4 regions of the Oceanisphaera sp. W20_SRM_FM3 genome follow, and region 3 is predicted to be linked to each of the others. Evidence: predicted binding sites of a transcription regulator. Region 3 holds the regulator's gene; each other region holds the start of a gene.
What was found. Region 3 encodes sigma-54, which starts transcription at its own class of promoters, with help from an activator protein. Its sites were predicted from a motif close to TGGCACNGTTTTNGCTT; they were not measured.
Positions count from the first base shown of each region.

Region 1: the regulator sigma-54 is predicted to act here: its motif matches at 1,900-1,916, upstream of flhA (flagellar biosynthesis protein FlhA).
Region 2: the regulator sigma-54 is predicted to act here: its motif matches at 1,810-1,826, upstream of ACEN2G_RS00130 (superinfection exclusion B family protein).
Region 4: the regulator sigma-54 is predicted to act here: its motif matches at 1,771-1,787, upstream of glnA (glutamate--ammonia ligase).

Region 1 is NZ_JBGQOP010000003.1:127,000-131,231, forward strand. It holds gene fliR (flagellar biosynthetic protein FliR) at 1-289, shown strand, start outside; gene flhB (flagellar biosynthesis protein FlhB) at 290-1,435, shown strand; gene flhA (flagellar biosynthesis protein FlhA) at 1,956-4,058, shown strand; gene flhF (flagellar biosynthesis protein FlhF) at 4,104-4,232, shown strand, end outside.
Region 2 is NZ_JBGQOP010000001.1:21,615-25,846, reverse strand. It holds gene ACEN2G_RS00140 (TetR/AcrR family transcriptional regulator) at 317-940, opposite strand; gene ACEN2G_RS00135 (GlcG/HbpS family heme-binding protein) at 1,169-1,600, opposite strand; gene ACEN2G_RS00130 (superinfection exclusion B family protein) at 1,899-2,471, shown strand; gene ACEN2G_RS00125 (methylglyoxal synthase) at 2,681-3,142, opposite strand; gene ACEN2G_RS00120 (bacterioferritin-associated ferredoxin) at 3,401-3,592, opposite strand; gene ACEN2G_RS00115 (TIGR01244 family sulfur transferase) at 3,793-4,227, opposite strand.
Region 3 is NZ_JBGQOP010000015.1:50,787-55,018, reverse strand. It holds gene lptC (LPS export ABC transporter periplasmic protein LptC) at 1-505, shown strand, start outside; gene lptA (lipopolysaccharide transport periplasmic protein LptA) at 474-1,019, shown strand; gene lptB (LPS export ABC transporter ATP-binding protein) at 1,022-1,747, shown strand; gene ACEN2G_RS09610 (RNA polymerase factor sigma-54) at 1,931-3,385, shown strand; gene hpf (ribosome hibernation promoting factor) at 3,408-3,695, shown strand; gene ptsN (PTS IIA-like nitrogen regulatory protein PtsN) at 3,698-4,144, shown strand; gene rapZ (RNase adapter RapZ) at 4,154-4,232, shown strand, end outside.
Region 4 is NZ_JBGQOP010000005.1:30,202-34,433, reverse strand. It holds gene typA (translational GTPase TypA) at 1-1,518, opposite strand, end outside; gene glnA (glutamate--ammonia ligase) at 1,905-3,332, shown strand; gene ACEN2G_RS04215 (DUF2955 domain-containing protein) at 3,759-4,232, opposite strand, start outside.

The DNA.
Region 1 (4,232 bases), on a different contig from region 3:
CAGTTGGCAGCAGTTAGCCGGTTTACTCAGTATGCTATTTTATGCGGCCGTGGCCATGGCGTTGTCGGCAATAGTCGCCATGCTATTGATTAACTTTACCTTTGGTATCATGACGCGTGCCGCGCCCCAGTTGAATATCTTCAGTATCGGTTTTGCGGTGAGCATGGTCTGCGGCCTATTTATTTTATGGCTGACGCTGGGGGGCTTTTTAGGTCACTTTGAAAGCCACTGGCAGCGCACCCAAATGGTAATGTGCGATACCTTGCAGCTCACCTGTGAAGGAGGCTAAATGGCAGAGTCCGATGGTCAAGAAAAAACCGAACTGCCTACGGCGGAAAAGCTTCGCCAAGCCCGCGAAAAAGGCCAGATCCCGCGCTCAAAAGAGCTAGGTACGGCGGCGGTATTGTTGAGCGGCGCCTTCGGCTTAATTATGGTGGGTGATGCGCTGACGTTGGCGTTGTTCAAGGTATTTAAGACGAGTTTTTCTGTCGATCGCGCGACTTTATTTGACCCTGAGTCCATGCTGCCGGCCTTTCGTGACTCCATGTTCGCCCTTATGTGGCCCTTGATGGGGTTTTTCGCCATTGTGTTGGTGGCGGCCTTAGTCGGTAACAGTTTGTTGGGTGGCATTAACTTTAGCAGCGACGCCATGATGCCCAAACTGAGCAAAATGAGCCCCATTAAAGGCTTAAAGCGCATGTTTGGCGTGCAAGCTATGGTAGAGCTGCTTAAGTCGATTGCTAAGGTGGTGTTTATTGCCACCCTCGCCATTACCGTATTATGGGGCCAGTTCGATAATATTTTACGTCTCAGTAACGAGAGCTTACCCAAGGCCATGGTGGAGGCCACCGACTTGGTGATGAATATGGGGCTGGTGCTGTGCTTAGCCTTGCTACCGATCGTGGCCATAGACGTGCCGTTTCAAATTTGGAACCACACCCGCCAGCTAAAGATGACGCTGCAGGAAGTGAAAGACGAATACAAGAACAGCGAAGGTAAGCCGGAAGTGAAAGGGCGTATTCGGCGCCTGCAACAAGAAATGGCTAATCGACGCATGATGGGTGATGTGCCCGAAGCGGACGTGGTGGTGGTCAACCCTGATCATTTCTCGGTGGCGCTGCGTTACGATAAATTTACGCCCGGTGCCTCGCCTAAAGTCGTGGCCAAAGGCATGGATGAGGTAGCGTTAAAAATTCGTGAAATTGCTCGCGAGTATGAGATACCCGTGATTTCTTCGCCGCCTCTGACGCGTGCTATTTATTTTTCGACGAAAGTGGGTAGCGAGATCCCGGAAGGCCTGTTTGTGGCGGTTGCACAAGTATTGGCTTATGTGTTCCAGCTAAATAACTGGCGCAAAGGCCAAGGCCGCAAACCCACGGCGCTAAAAGACGACCTGCCCATTCCCGACGAGCTAAAAGTGGATAGACCCTATTAGAGATAGCTGGAAGCTAGAAGCGAAATACCGATTTTTTTTGCAGCGTGCCCCTATTTTAGGTGGAGAGTATTCGGCATGGTTTGGTGTCTTGTTTAAAAACAACCAACAAAACTATCCCGCCGAAGCCCTAAGTGTCTTGTAGATACCTGTTGGGCGTCAATCTTTACGCCGCTCTGCGCTCTGTTGTTATGCGCCCTTATTCCGTCTTTGCGAGCGTAGCGCGGCAATCCATACTACAACGGCGCTGTACATAACTATGGATTGCTGAGTCGTTGCACTCCTCGATGACGAAGGTTAGGGTTTAGCTCTGGCCTTTTGTAGGGTGGCAACTTGTTCGCCACGGTTTTATGTTGTCTTCAAAAACATCCGCTGACGCGGACCGGCGAACAAGTTGCCGGCTACAAGGACCGTCGCACCGCTCTTCCCCTCACCCTTCACTCTTCACGACTCACAAGTAAGACCTTTGGCTCGTTTCTTGCATCCATTCAGCCCATCTCTCTTTGGTGGCAATTTAGGCGTAATGGCATTTAAGGAAAAATTTCAACAGTTGGGGCCTTGGTCTACTTGGTTTAGCAAGGGCATAGGCACGCCGTTATTGGTGCTGGCTGCATTGGGCATGGTGGTATTACCCATACCTGCGCTGCTGCTCGATATTCTATTTTCTTTTAATATCTCGCTGGCCTTGGTCATCTTATTGGTGGCGGTTTACAGCAAGCGGCCGTTGGACTTCGCCGCCTTCCCAACCGTGTTATTAGTGGCGACTTTGCTGCGGCTCGCGCTCAACGTCGCCTCGACCCGAGTGGTGCTGCTAGAAGGGCACTTAGGTGAGGGCGCGGCCGGTAACGTTATCGAAGCTTTTGGTAATGTGGTGATCGGCGGTAACTATGCGGTTGGTTTGATCGTGTTCTTGATTTTGATGATCATCAACTTCGCCGTGGTGACCAAGGGTGCTGGCCGTATTGCCGAAGTAAGCGCGCGCTTTACCTTGGATGCCATGCCAGGTAAGCAAATGGCGATAGATGCGGACTTAAACGCCGGCTTAATAAATCAAGATGAAGCCCGTAGCCGCCGTGCCGAAGTGACCCAAGAAGCGGACTTTTACGGCTCCATGGATGGTGCCTCTAAGTTCGTAAAAGGTGATGCCATCGCCGGCATCATGATCCTGTTTATCAATATAATTGGCGGCTTTATTATCGGCATGGCCCAGCATGGCTTGTCGTTTGGTGAAGCGGCAAAAATTTATACCCTGCTCACTATCGGTGATGGCTTAGTCGCGCAAATCCCCTCGCTGATGCTCTCTATTGCCGCAGCCATTATCGTCACCCGCCAAAATAACAGCGAAGACATGGGTGAAGCCATGCTGGGCCAGCTGTTTGATAAACCCAAAGCGCTGTCGATTGCCGCGGGTATCTTGATTGTTATGGGGCTAGTACCCGGCATGCCGCATTTTGCTTTTCTGTTACTAGGGGGGGCATCGGCGTTTGCTGCTTGGTGGACGATTAAGCGTAATACCCGCGTGGCTCAAGAGTTAGTTGAACAAGAGCTAGCACCGCCCCCACCGAGTACAGATGTGAAAGAGCTGGGTTGGGACGATGTGGCGCAAGTGGATACTATTGGCCTGGAAGTAGGCTATCGCTTAATCAGTCTGGTGGATCAAGCTCAGGGCGGCGAACTACTGAGCCGCATCAAAGGCGTGCGCAAGAAGCTCTCTCAAGAGTTGGGCTTTTTAATTCCTGCGGTGCATATTCGCGACAACCTAGAGCTGGGGCCCAACCAATACCAAATTACCATGATGGGCGTGAGCTCAGGCTCGGCGGAGATTTATCCCGAGCGCGAGCTGGCCATTAACCCCGGCCAAGTGTTTGGTCCGGTGCAAGGCATAGACACCCGAGATCCGGCTTTTGACTTAGAAGCCACTTGGATTGCCAAAGACCAAATAGAGCAGGCACAAAGCTTAGGCTATACGGTAGTGGATGCCGCGACCGTGGTGGCCACGCACTTAAGCCAGTTGCTGACTAACCATGCCGCCGTGTTATTGGGCCATGAAGAAGTGCAAAACCTCATCGATCAGGTGGGGCGTAATCAACCTAAACTGGTAGAGGGCCTAGTACCCAATACCATGAGCTTAGGTTTAGTGACCAAAGTGCTGCAAAGCTTGCTCCATGAAGGGGTGACCATTCGCGACATGCGCACCATTTTACAGACGCTGACAGAGTATTCGACCAAGAGTCAGGATCCGGAAGTGTTAACTGCGGCGTGCCGGATTGCGCTGCGCCGTTTTATGGTGCAAGAGATAGCAGGCACAGAGCGCGAACTGCCCGTGATCACCTTGGTGCCGGAGTTGGAACAAATCTTGCAAAGCTCCTTACAAGCAGGTGGCGCTCAGGGCAGCGGCATAGAGCCGGGTTTGGCCGAGCGCATGCAGCAATCTTTAGCCCAAGCGGCGGCAAATCAAGAGATGGAAGGGCAGCCGGCAATATTACTAACCTCAGGCATGTTGCGCACCACCTTGGCGCGCTTTGTTAAACACACGATTCCCAGCTTGCGAGTTTTGTCTTATCAGGAAGTGCCTGATGACCGTCAAATTCGCATTGTGGCGTCCGTTGGCGGCCAGCAACATTAGGTTGCCAGCGAGAGCAGGGTGCCAGTTTCAGGGTGGAATAGTTAGATGAAGATAAAACGTTTTTTTGCGAAAGATATGCGCTCTGCATTGGCCGAGGTGAAAGAAGTCTTGGGCAATGACGCTGTGATCATGTCTAATAAAAAAGTCTCGGGTGGCATAGAAATAGTGGCCGCC
Region 2 (4,232 bases), on a different contig from region 3:
TTTAGTCAATAAAATTTTTACTTTTTAGTAACCTAAATAAAAATTATGTGGAGGGAATAATAATTAGTTTTTTATTATCAATATCTTAAGTGCCATGTGTTACACCAAGACAAATGTGTATTTTATGTAACAGAAATAACTAACTTCATTTTAGTCCGCATCAACCAAATAGTGTGAGCAACAAATGAACGAGGAGCAAAACGGGATAGCCAGAGGGGAAAGACGAGCAGAGTCAGAAAAAGGCAGGTTTTTAGTCAGCTAAGTAAGACACTAGTATCTTGCTTAGCTGACAGTAAAGGCAGACTGACGGCCAGTATTAGGGAGCGGCTGGCAGCGACTTAACGGCACAACCGTCAATCACCATGCGGGTGATAAGCTCGGCAGCTCGCTCGAAGTCTTGGTCGTCCAATTCTTCTTTACCCAGCGCCATGGTGATTTGCCAATTAAAATCCGCATAGGTTTGGGTGGATGACCAAATAGCAAACAACAAATGATGGGCATCAATAGCCGCCATTAAATCATTGGCGATCCAGTCATTGAGCTTGGCGCTCAAGGTGCGAGTTTGTTCTGCCAGTTGCTCGACGATATCTGCGGGTAAATGCGGAGCGCCGTGCATGATTTCATTGGCGAACACCTTAGATGCATAAGGATAATTCTTAGAAATCATTAGCTTATATTTAATGTAGGCGGTGAGCGCCTCTACGGGATCTTGATATTCGATAAAGGGAGCGGAAGCGGCTAATAAGGGTTCCACCACGCTTTCTAGCACGGCGCGATAGAGCTTCTCTTTACTGCCAAAGTAATAATAAATATTAGGCTTGGGCAAGTCTGCCAATTGTGCAATGTCGGCAGTTTTAGTGGCGGCATAACCGTGCTCAGCAAATACGCGGCTCGCAGCCCGTATAATCACTTCTTCGTTCTTCGCTCTGATCCGAGACATGTACTTTTGAACTCCCTATCATTATTCGACGCTATCTTAGCTAATCCTACCCAGTGCGGGCTGATTTGGTCAAAAAAAAGCGCCCTCAAAATGGGCGCTCATTAAGAGTAACCTTGGTTACTCTTTATCTTAAATTACTTTCGACCAATACATCAAATTAACTGACTACGAAGACAAACATTTAAGCTACCTTGCCACCATGCTTATCGTCGAAAATTTCATGTAGCCTTACTTGCAATCGGCAATCAGTTCAGCCAGTTCAACACCGGCTACAGCACATATTTCATCCACGTCGGGCGTATCGCCACTGATGCCCACGGCACCAATAATCTTATTCTGTGCATCACGGATCAAAACACCACCTGGAGCCGGAATGATATGACCTTGAGCCATCACATTAACCGCGGCCACAAAAGCAGGTCTAGCGTCGGCCACTTCAGCCAAACCACGAGAGCTACGGCCTAAAGCCACTGCACCCCAAGCTTTGCCTTTGGCAATATCTGGGCGCAATAAGCTTGCACCGTCTTGGCGCTGCAAAGAAATCAAGTAACCGGCGCTGTCTAATACGGCAACGGTCAAGGGTGCGGCAGAGATTTCTGCTGCGCGCTGTAAGGCACCACGAGTGATAGTCAAAGCTTGTTCTAGTGTAACTGTACTCATTTCTGGGACTCCCTGTCGAATAGTCGAATGTAGTGGTAGAAATTTAACGAGCACTAATAAAACATAAAACACGTACAATGTTAAGAACTTTTGTTCGCCCTTTACGTTAAGGTAAGTATAAGCTTCGCTCATTTGGTCGCCCTGTTTTCGACTTCACGGCTTTCGGCGCTTCCTTGTTTATACGGTAAAAGACGCTAACATCGCGCTAATGGCACATATATTGCTTTATGCTGTGGGGCTCGGCCGTCGGCTTAAATTTTACGTTGCCGCTCATGCCCGCCCTATTACGGAGAAAACCATGTGGGATTTACGACAAATTTCGTCTTTTAATCGCTTTATGTGCTGGCTGTTATTGAGCAGCACCTTAGTCAGTTTGCTACCGCGCACCTTGTTTTCCGGTGCTTTTGGCCTCTGGCTACACGATTATCGATTAGTGTTTATTTTAGGCATGGTGGGCGCGGGTTCTTACTTTTTGTCTCATGTGGCGGTAATGGGTTTTCAATATGTGTTCTATCGTAAGCAGCGATTAATGCAGGAGCGACTATTAAAAGAGTTACTGGATTATTTAGACGCCAATGAAAGAGCCGTGCTGCGAGAGTTTGTGATCCAACGCAAAAGCGTCATTAAGTTGCCAGTAACTGAGCCTGCCGTCAAAAATCTGTTAGAACAAGGCATACTCACTTATGCCTTCGGCGAACCAGGCGAAGCGGGGTTAAATGCCATTAAACCCTTGATGATCGCCATCGCCGCCCGCCCCTTGCTCACCTTTAAGGTATTAGGCCTAAATCCGGCCAATATGACCGAAGAGCAAAAAAGCTTAATCATGAACAACAGACCAAAATATGCCTATAAGCAGTTAGATAGGCACTAGGGCACGTGAAGTGTAAGATGTGAAGCGTGAAGGGGTTAACCACTAACATTAAAGGTTAAGGATTTTTGCTGGAAGAACACACTGCGCCGTCTTTTAGCTTTCTTTCGTATTCTTCCGGATTTTTTAGCAGCCAGTCGCGGTAAACGAAGGGGAGTGTCTTGGTGCTAATCTCGTCCCCTTCACTCTTTACACCTCACGCCTTACGGCTACTATTCCTTGGTTCTTTCTGCCAAGTAACCTTCGTAATCCGGTACGCTAATGCTGAAATCCGTGCTCATTTGCATGCTATCCATCAGCATGTCGGCGGTCGACACATTGGTAGCCACCGGAATATTCCATACCGTGGCTAAGCGCAGCAAGGCCTTCACATCGGGATCGTGGGGCACCGCATTCAGCGGATCCCAGAAGAAAATTAATACATCAATCTTACCCTCGGCAATCAGTGCGCCCAGCTGTTGGTCGCCGCCCATGGGCCCCGACATCAGGCAACGCACCGGCAAGCCAATTTGTCGGCTCAGCATGCTCCCCGTAGTGCCGGTCGCGTAAAGGTGATGCAATTTGAGCGCTTCGGCGCGGCGCCCTACCCATTCAAGTAATTGGACTTTTTTATGGTCGTGGGCCACTAAGGCGACATTTTTATGCGCTGGCAGAATGCGAAACGTTTCGTTCATCTGTAATTGAGTCCCAATAAAGAGCGAGCCCCATACTAGCGAACAATCTGTGACAAAGAATAGGCATCTACAGAAATATAGTGATGAACAGAATAGAGGAATGATAGGAGTCTAGTGGCAGACGCACTGCTTGGCGTGCAAAAGAAAAGACAGCAAGGTTGAAACAACTCAGCCCCGTGACGGGGCTGAGTGGGAAGCAATGCTAGGTATGTGGTTTACAGGCAATCATGTTTATGGGCAGCAGGCTTGATGGAGTAGTTAAGCCACTTCGTAATACAGCGCAGTCTTAGCCGTCTCTTCCGCTAAAATCGCCATAGCGACCGGCACACATTTACCACACTGAGTGCCGACGGCCAGCTCCTGCTTTAGTCGTTTAAATTCACTGCCACCGTTGGCAATCGCTTCACGCAGTTGACTATCGGTAATGCCCTTGCATAAACATACATACATAGTTTGATCCTCCGCATCAATGCAATGAATCTAAATGATATTAATTATCAATGCAAGTCATTATTGCCGAATATAGACACAGCCCGCAAATTTACATCACGCGAATTAAAATCGATCGCTAACGCAGCTGTTAAAGCGCGTTAGCGACCGGTATAAGCATTTTTGTCTCAGATTGAAAGTCCAAGGTAGAGAAACCGACATTAGCCCTGAAAGAGGCCGTCTAAGCGAGGGGCAAGACCGGAGAGATCGTAGCCGGCAGCGCTGGCTTGTTGCACCAGTCGTGCACTGGGTACCTTGGCAGCCTGAGATAAGGCCCACAGCGTAATGGAGCGAGTGCCAGTACGACAGAAAGCCAATACTGACTCTTGCTGGCGCTCCGCCAGCTCTAGTAGCCCAGCAAACTTCGCAACTTCTGCATCAGTAAACTGACCTGGGGTGATCGGCAACCAATGCCAGTGTAAACCCAGCTCTGTAGCGCGCTCTGCTAGGCTCTCAGCCGTTGGCTGTTCAACGCCTTCTGCATCAGGGCGATTACAGATAATAGTGCCGTAGCCTGCGTTTTTAAGCGTTAATAAGTCATCACTGGTAACTTGGTCCGCCACAGATATTGAATCAGTTACGACTTTAATGTCCATCAAGC
Region 3 (4,232 bases):
ACTGATTTGCTGGCAGTGGTTTGAACCTGCCCAAGACCAAGCGGTCAATCAGCAAAACTATCAACCAGATTTTATTGCTAAGCAACTACAAAGCGTACAATACAATCAACTCGGATTACCCTATCGCGGCTTAACTGCCGAGTATGCAGAGCACTACGAGCCGCTGACCATGACCCTAATGGAAAAACCTGTTATCTTGCTCTATTCGCCCGACGGCCAGCCACAGTGGCAGCTCAGTGGTGATGAGGGCATGGTCAACACAGGTGACAATGCCATCTTAAACGGCGATGTGGTAGGCAAGGGACTGCAAGCGGATGCAGCCATCAAAACGCTGAACACCGAATATCTGGAACTGGATTTTATTAATAATCAGCTACGCTCTAACCGAGCGGTACAACTGAGTGGCCCCAATTATCAGGCTAATGGTCTGGGTTTACTGGGAAAGATCGATCAACAAACGGTGGAACTACTGCATGATACTCAGGCAAGCTACACGACTCCTTAGTCTATCCGGATTATGTCTGACCAGCCTTTTAGCGCTGGGCATAAACCTAGCTCAGGCTAAAGAATCGGATTATAAGGAGCCTGTAACCATAGACTCAGGCAGCCAACTGGTAGAGCTGGCCGACAATAAGGTGACCTTTACCGATAATGTAGTCGTCAAACAAGGTACGCTCGACGTGCGCGCCAGTAAATTAGTGGTCACGCGTAACGACGAGGGCCTGCAGACTATGACGGCCTACGGCTCACCCGCCACCTACTATCAGGTGCTCGACAGTGGCCAACCGATTAATGCCAAGGCCAAGCAGATCACCTACGACATTAAAACCCGTACTATTACCCTGCTTGACAATGCCGAGCTCAAGCAAAACGACAACATAGTTACCGGCTATCGCATTCGCTACTTTATTGATAAAGAACAAATGGAAGCAGAAGGCCAAGGCAGCAACGGACGCGTAAAAACGATCTTCTTGCCTGAACAGCTGCAGAACATGAATAAAAAAGAGGCTAAACCCTAATCATGGCGACCCTGAACGCACGCGGACTGCAGAAAAGTTACAAGGGCCGTCAAGTAGTGGCCGATGTAAGCATCACCGTAAAAACTGGCCAAATCGTCGGTTTACTGGGCCCAAACGGTGCTGGTAAAACCACGTCTTTTTATATGATAGTAGGCTTGGTACAGCGTGATGCGGGCAGCATTACCATAGATGACCAAGATATTAGTCATCAGCCGATGCATGTTCGCGCTCGCGCCGGTATCGGCTACTTACCCCAAGAAGCCTCCATTTTTCGACGACTTAGCGTGGCCAACAACATTATGGCCGTGCTAGAAACACGTAAAGAGCTCAATGCCGTAGCGCGCATCGAAAAAATGGAGCAGTTGCTCGAAGAATTTAATATTGGCCATATTCGTGACAGCATGGGCATGAGCTTATCCGGTGGTGAGCGCCGCCGTGTCGAAATAGCCCGCGCCTTGGCCGCAGAGCCGCGCTTTATTTTATTGGATGAGCCCTTTGCCGGCGTCGACCCTATTTCGGTGTTAGATATTAAAAAAATCATCTTGCACCTGCGAGATCGCGGCCTAGGCGTACTGATCACCGATCATAACGTGCGCGAAACGCTGGATGTGTGCGAGCGAGCCTATATCGTGAGCCACGGCCATGGTATTGCCGCCGGCACCCCCGCCGAGATTTTGGCCAACGAACAGGTGAAAAAAGTCTATTTGGGTGAGCAATTTAGTCTTTAATAGACTAATAAATCGCGCGGCTATCATAGTTAGCTGCGCAACGGCCCGGCTATTTTGCAGCGCAACTTAAATGAATTTAAGTGAAGCCAAAACTCAGCCAGACCGTAACGTAAAGAGTAATACCGCCTCCTCTGCTGTTGATAAAGAAGGACTTTTGGTTGCTATGAAAGGATTTTTACAACTATGAAGCCAACTCTTCAATTACGTATGGGACAGCAGCTAACCATGACTCCCCAGTTGCAACAGGCCATTCGCCTGCTGCAACTATCGAGCCTAGAGCTGCAGCAAGAAATTCAACTGGCACTCGAAAATAATCCCCTGCTCGAGCAAGAAGAAGCCGACGAGTATGGCAACGACGATGAACTCGTACCGCAGCCAGCTGCCAAAGATGAGCAAATGGCTACCGACAAGGCCATGGAGCAACATCAGTTGTCTGATGAGATGCCCATGGACACTCAGTGGGATGATATTTATACCGCCTCCGCCGGCACCAGCGGCACAGGTGGCCTGCCAGACGGGCTAGAAGAGACCGTCTATCAAGGCGAGACCACAGAGACCCTGCAAGATTATCTGTTGTGGCAGATGCAGCTCACGCCCTTTAGTGAAACCGATCAGGCTATCGCCTTAGCTATTATTGATGCCATAGACGAAGCCGGTTATCTCAGCCTAGACATTGAGGGTATTCTGGCCTCGGTTATCGGCGGCGAGCAGCACATAGAAGCTGATGAAGTGGAGGCGGTGCTAAAGCGTATTCAGCACTTCGACCCTTTAGGCGTAGCCGCGCGCAGCGTGCAAGAATGCTTAGCTATTCAACTGAATGCCCTGCCTGCCAACACCCCTTGGCTCTCACAAGCTCAACGGCTGATCGCCGCGCACATGGATTTGCTGGCCACGCGCGATTATCGCAGCCTGCAGCGACTCACAGGCCTGAAAGAAGATGAGCTCAGAGACGTGTTGGCGTTAATTCAGCAACTCGAGCCAAGGCCTGGCAATAACCTGCTGCAACACAACTCAGAGTATGTGATCCCCGATGTGGTGGTCACTAAGCTGCAAGGGGTGTGGAAAGCCGAACTTAATCCCGAGGCCTTACCTAAGGTGCGCTTAAACCAAACCTATGCGGCCATGGGCCAAGGCCAGCAAGGCAGTGATGGCCAGTTTATTCGCCAGCACACTCAAGATGCCAAATGGTTTATCAAGAGCTTAGAAAGCAGAAATGAGACCTTGCTCAAGGTTGCTAATTGTATTGTCGATCAACAACAGGCATTCTTTGAGCATGGAGCCGAGGCAATGAAGCCCATGGTCCTGAATCAGGTAGCAGAAGTGGTAGAGATGCATGAATCGACGATTTCTCGTGTCACCACCCAAAAATTTTTACACTCACCCAAAGGGGTTTTTGAGTTAAAATATTTTTTCTCCAGCCATGTAGCTACCGAAAGTGGCGGCGAATGTTCTTCTACGGCCATTCGCGCCTTTATTAAGAAATTAGTCGCGGCAGAAAACCCGGTTAAGCCATTGAGCGACAGCAAAATCGCGCAATTACTGGACGAACAGGGGATACAGGTAGCCAGACGGACCATAGCCAAGTATCGTGAGTCACTGGCCATCCCCCCTTCCAATCAGCGTAAGCGCCTATTGTAGGCGGACTTAGAAGGAAGACTTTATGCAAATAAATCTGACTGGACACCATGTAGACATCACTGACTCCCTGCGTGACTATGTGAATAGCAAGTTTGCTAAGCTAGAGCGCCATTTCGATAATATCACCATAGTGCATGTAGTGCTGACGCTTGAAAAATTACAGCAAATTGCTGAAGCCAAAATTAACCTCAGCGGCGGTGAAATCTTTGCCACTTGTGAGCAAGATGATATGTACGCAGCCATCGACGGTTTGTTCGACAAACTCGATCGCCAAGTGATTAAACACAAAGAGAAGCTCAAGCAAAAATAACTATGGAAGTCGCCGATATACTAAGCAGGGACTGCACGCGTAGTGCCGTCCCTTGCACGAGCAAGAAAAGGGCGCTGGAAATCATCAGCGAGCTCGCAGCAGCACACCTCAACATCAACAGTCAGCAATTGTTTGACTGCCTTCTAGCACGGGAAAAAATGGGCAGCACCGGTATAGGTAACGGTATTGCCATTCCTCACGGCCGTATTAGCAATAACAATCAAGCCACCGCCGTACTGCTCACCTTTGCTGAGCCTGTGGAGTTTGATGCCATCGATAACCAGCCGGTGAGTTTGGTCTTTGCATTGCTGGTGCCAGAGCAAGAGTGTAAGCAGCACCTTAAAACCCTATCCTTGATCGCCGAAAAACTCAGTGACAAACAGATCTGTAAGCAATTACGTCAAGCCACTAGCGATGACGAGCTCTATCAAATCATGATTTCTTCTTAAGGAGTAAGTATGCAGCTGGTGATCGTCAGTGGTCGTTCTGGTTCGGGCAAAACCGTCGCATTGCGGGTACTCGAGGATTTGGGCTATT
Region 4 (4,232 bases), on a different contig from region 3:
TGAGTAGGCAGATGCCTTGCCGGTCGCGTTAGAAATCAATACGCCGTTAGTACGAGCACCAATGGTGCCGCCTTTGTGCGGGCCGTAATGATCGAAGCTGTGGTTCATCAAACCAGAACCTGAGGTCAGGGTCATAAATTCGGTTTGGAAACCGATCAAACCACGGGCTGGAATAGTAAAGTCGATACGCACGCGACCCTTACCGTCTGGCACCATGTCGGTCATTTCAGCTTTACGCTCGCCCAGCTTCTCCATTACGGAGCCTTGGCTACCTTCTTCGATATCAACGGTCAGGTTTTCGAACGGTTCCATTTTGACGCCGTTCTCTGTTTTCAAGATAACTTCTGGGCGAGATACTGCCAATTCGAAGCCTTCACGACGCATGTTTTCGATCAAGATGCCTAAGTGCAGCTCACCACGACCAGATACGCGGAACTTATCTGGATCTGAACCTTGCTCAACGCGAAGTGCTACGTTGTGTACCAGCTCAGAGTTCAAACGCTCCATGATGTTACGTGAAGTCACGTACTTACCATCTTTACCAGCAAACGGTGAGTTGTTTACTTGGAAAGTCATGGTTACGGTCGGCTCATCTACAGACAATGGCGGCAGCGCTTCAACGGCGCCCACAGCACATACGGTGTCAGAGATTTTCAGCTCACCCAAGCCGGTAATGGCGATGATGTCACCGGCAGTACCTTCACTCGCTTCGGTGCGTGCAAGGCCCAAATAGCCCATTACCAAGCCGATTTTACCATTACGCGTCTTGCCATCGGCACCAATAACGGTGACCTGCTGGTTAGGTTTAACGGTACCGCGCTTGATACGACCGATGCCGATAACGCCTACATAAGAGGAGTAATCGATTTGCGAGATTTGCATCTGCAGGGTGCCGTCTTGGTTCGCATCAGGAACCGGGACTTGGTCAACAACAGTTTGGAACAGCGTGGTCATGTCTGGCTCTGGCGCGTCCACGTCTAAGGAAGCCCAACCGTTGATACCAGAAGCATAAATTACTTGGAAATCCAGCTGATCGTCGGTCGCACCTAAGTTATCGAACAAGTCGAAAATTTGGTCCAGTACCCAGTCAGGACGAGCGCCTGGCTTATCAACTTTGTTGATGATAACGATAGGCTTCAGGCCTTGAGCAAAGGCTTTTTGAGTTACAAAGCGCGTTTGCGGCATTGGGCCTTCTTGGGCATCAACCAACAACAATACGGAATCAACCATAGACAGTACGCGCTCTACTTCACCACCGAAGTCGGCGTGTCCTGGAGTGTCTACTATGTTGATGCGGTATTCTTGATTGTCGGTAGGAGAAGTCCAACGAATAGCGGTGTTCTTGGCAAGAATAGTAATGCCGCGCTCCCGCTCTATGTCGTTGGAGTCCATGACTCGGTCTTCTGCTTCGCCGCGGCTCTCTAGGGTTCCAGATTGCTGCAACAGCTTGTCTACCAGAGTAGTCTTACCATGGTCAACGTGAGCTATGATTGCGATATTACGTAAATTTTCTAACATTCCTGCCTCAAAATACCGAAGTGGGTAAAAAATGGTCTGTCATTTTACTCGGCAACAGCTGATCTACCTAGAAGTATTGAAAATTACTCTAAGCTCGCTTTCCAAGTGACGCCGAATACACCATGATGGGAGTGCGCCTTAGCACAGTGTAGTGCACTAAAAAGATCCACCATGCACCCGTTTGGTGCATAAAATCACATTAGGTTGCTCCCAAAAATGGGTAAACAACATAATGTTATGGGTTTGACAATGTGGCACACATTTCGCTTGTTCTGATTATGCACTCAATTGTGCCACTAAGTTTCATTTATAGCTGGCAACGGATGAATGAGTCGGTTCAACTCACCATCACATCATAAGATGATTATTTTTGGAGATCGAAATCCATGTCAATCGACAAGACTGCGTCAATAGACAACGTAATGGACATGATAAAGGAACACGATGTTAAATTCATCGATTTACGCTTTACCGACATCAAGGGTAAGGAACAGCATATCAGCTTTCCAGTCGGTCAGGTAAACGACGACTTCTTTGAAGAAGGAAAAATGTTCGATGGTTCCTCTATGGCTGCATGGAAAACCATTCATGAGTCAGACATGTTATTAATGCCCGACCCTAGCACTGCGGTCTTAGATCCTTTTACCGACGATTCCACACTTATTATCCGTTGTGACGTGCTTGAACCCGGCACTATGCTCGGCTACGACCGTGATCCGCGCTCTATTGCGCGCCGCGCCGAAGAATACCTCACAGCGACTGGCATTGCCGATACGGTATTAATTGGCCCAGAGCCAGAGTTCTTCTTATTCGACGACGTGCGTTTTCACACCGATATGTCTGGCAGCTTCTTCAAGGTTGACGACGTTGAAGCCAAATGGAATTCAGGCACAGAATACGAGGGCGGCAATAAAGGGCATCGTCCTGGCGTGAAAGGCGGCTACTTCCCAGTGTCTCCTATCGACTCGTCTCAAGATATTCGCTCTGCCATGTGCTTAGTAATGCAAGAAATGGGCTTAGTGGTTGAAGCCCACCACCATGAAGTGGCCACCGCCGGTCAGAACGAGATTGCCTGTAAGTTTAACAGCCTGACGCTGAAAGCCGATGAGATCCAAATCTACAAATACGTAGTGCACAACGTGGCCCATGCCTTTAATAAAACGGCCACCTTTATGCCTAAGCCACTTGTAGGTGATAACGGCTCTGGTATGCACGTACATCAGTCATTGGCCAAAAACGGCGTCAACCTGTTTGCCGGCGACTTATACGGCGGTCTTTCAGAAATGGCCTTGTTCTATATCGGCGGCATCATTAAACATGCTCGTGCGCTAAACGCCATTACCAACCCCTCCACTAACTCCTATAAGCGTTTGGTACCCGGCTTTGAAGCCCCAGTAATGCTGGCTTATTCGGCCCGTAACCGCTCGGCGTCCATTCGTATTCCTTTGGTGAACTCGCCAAAAGCGCGCCGCATCGAGACACGTTTCCCGGATCCGGCAGCCAATCCTTATCTGTGCTTTTCTGCACTGTTAATGGCGGGCTTAGACGGCATTCAAAACAAGATCCATCCGGGCGATGCCATGGATAAAGACTTGTATGACTTACCACCAGAGGAAGCGGCTGAAATTCCAACCGTGGCAACGTCATTGGACAATGCGTTGGATTGCCTAAATGCAGACCGTGAGTTCTTAACTCGTGGCGGCGTGTTCAGTGATGAATTTTTGGATGCCTTTGTTAAACTGAAGCGCGCCGAAGCTCAGACCGTGAACATGGCTGTGCATCCGCTGGAATATGATCTTTACTATTCAGTTTAAGAAGCTAGAAATTAAAGAGCAACTGAGCACAAAAACAAACCCCGAGCCAAAAGCTCGGGGTTTTTTATTGAGTGCTCGTCATCAAGGGAACCAACTTATGTCCCGCTAAGTAAAAATGAGCATTTTCAGGTCAAGGAGCAGAGCCACTGACAAAAGCTATTCTCGCCACGGAAGAACACGGAACGCACGGACACAGTTCACAAGCGACAAGAACCTAAGGGCTTATTTATAGTAAGGACTCCCCTCGTCCAGGCTGGGTGTTTGGCTCTTACCCCTTAATAGTTTTATCTAGGCTTTGGCTTTTTCAAATCTGATCACTATTTTTCCGTGTTCTTCCGTGCGTTTCGTGGCAAAAAATCTTTAATCCCGTCTCTCTTGCGCGCTCTTTGTTTAGCTAGGCGCTTGGTGCTCGGTGTTATATTTTTATCAACCCACAATCTCATACCTAGTCGAGGGAAACAGATTCAAGATTTTATGCACCAAATACACGCAACATAGGGTGACCAAGATGGCGAGGGTCATAGAACCCATGCGATAAAAGGCGCTATACACCAAGTCTTGATCTGCCGAGATATATTGCCCGAACAAGATGCCGGTGGTGGTGAGCGCGGCAAAGCCGATACCGGATACGCCTTCTTTTACATGCCAGCGCATAAATATCATGGCGCACAGCCAAAACGACAGGCTGAGCAACACCAGATTATGGTAATGGCTGTATAAAAATAGCTGGGTGGAAAGACCTAAGGCGCACCCTAATAAACAGCCGATGCAGCGCTGACGGCCTGACTCCACGGCCCCCATAAAACTCATCGGGAATAACACCAAGACGGTGGCCACTTGCGCCGACAGTGAGTCCACTAAGTCTGCGGTTTGAAATACCGTAAAGCTTAAGGTCGCCAC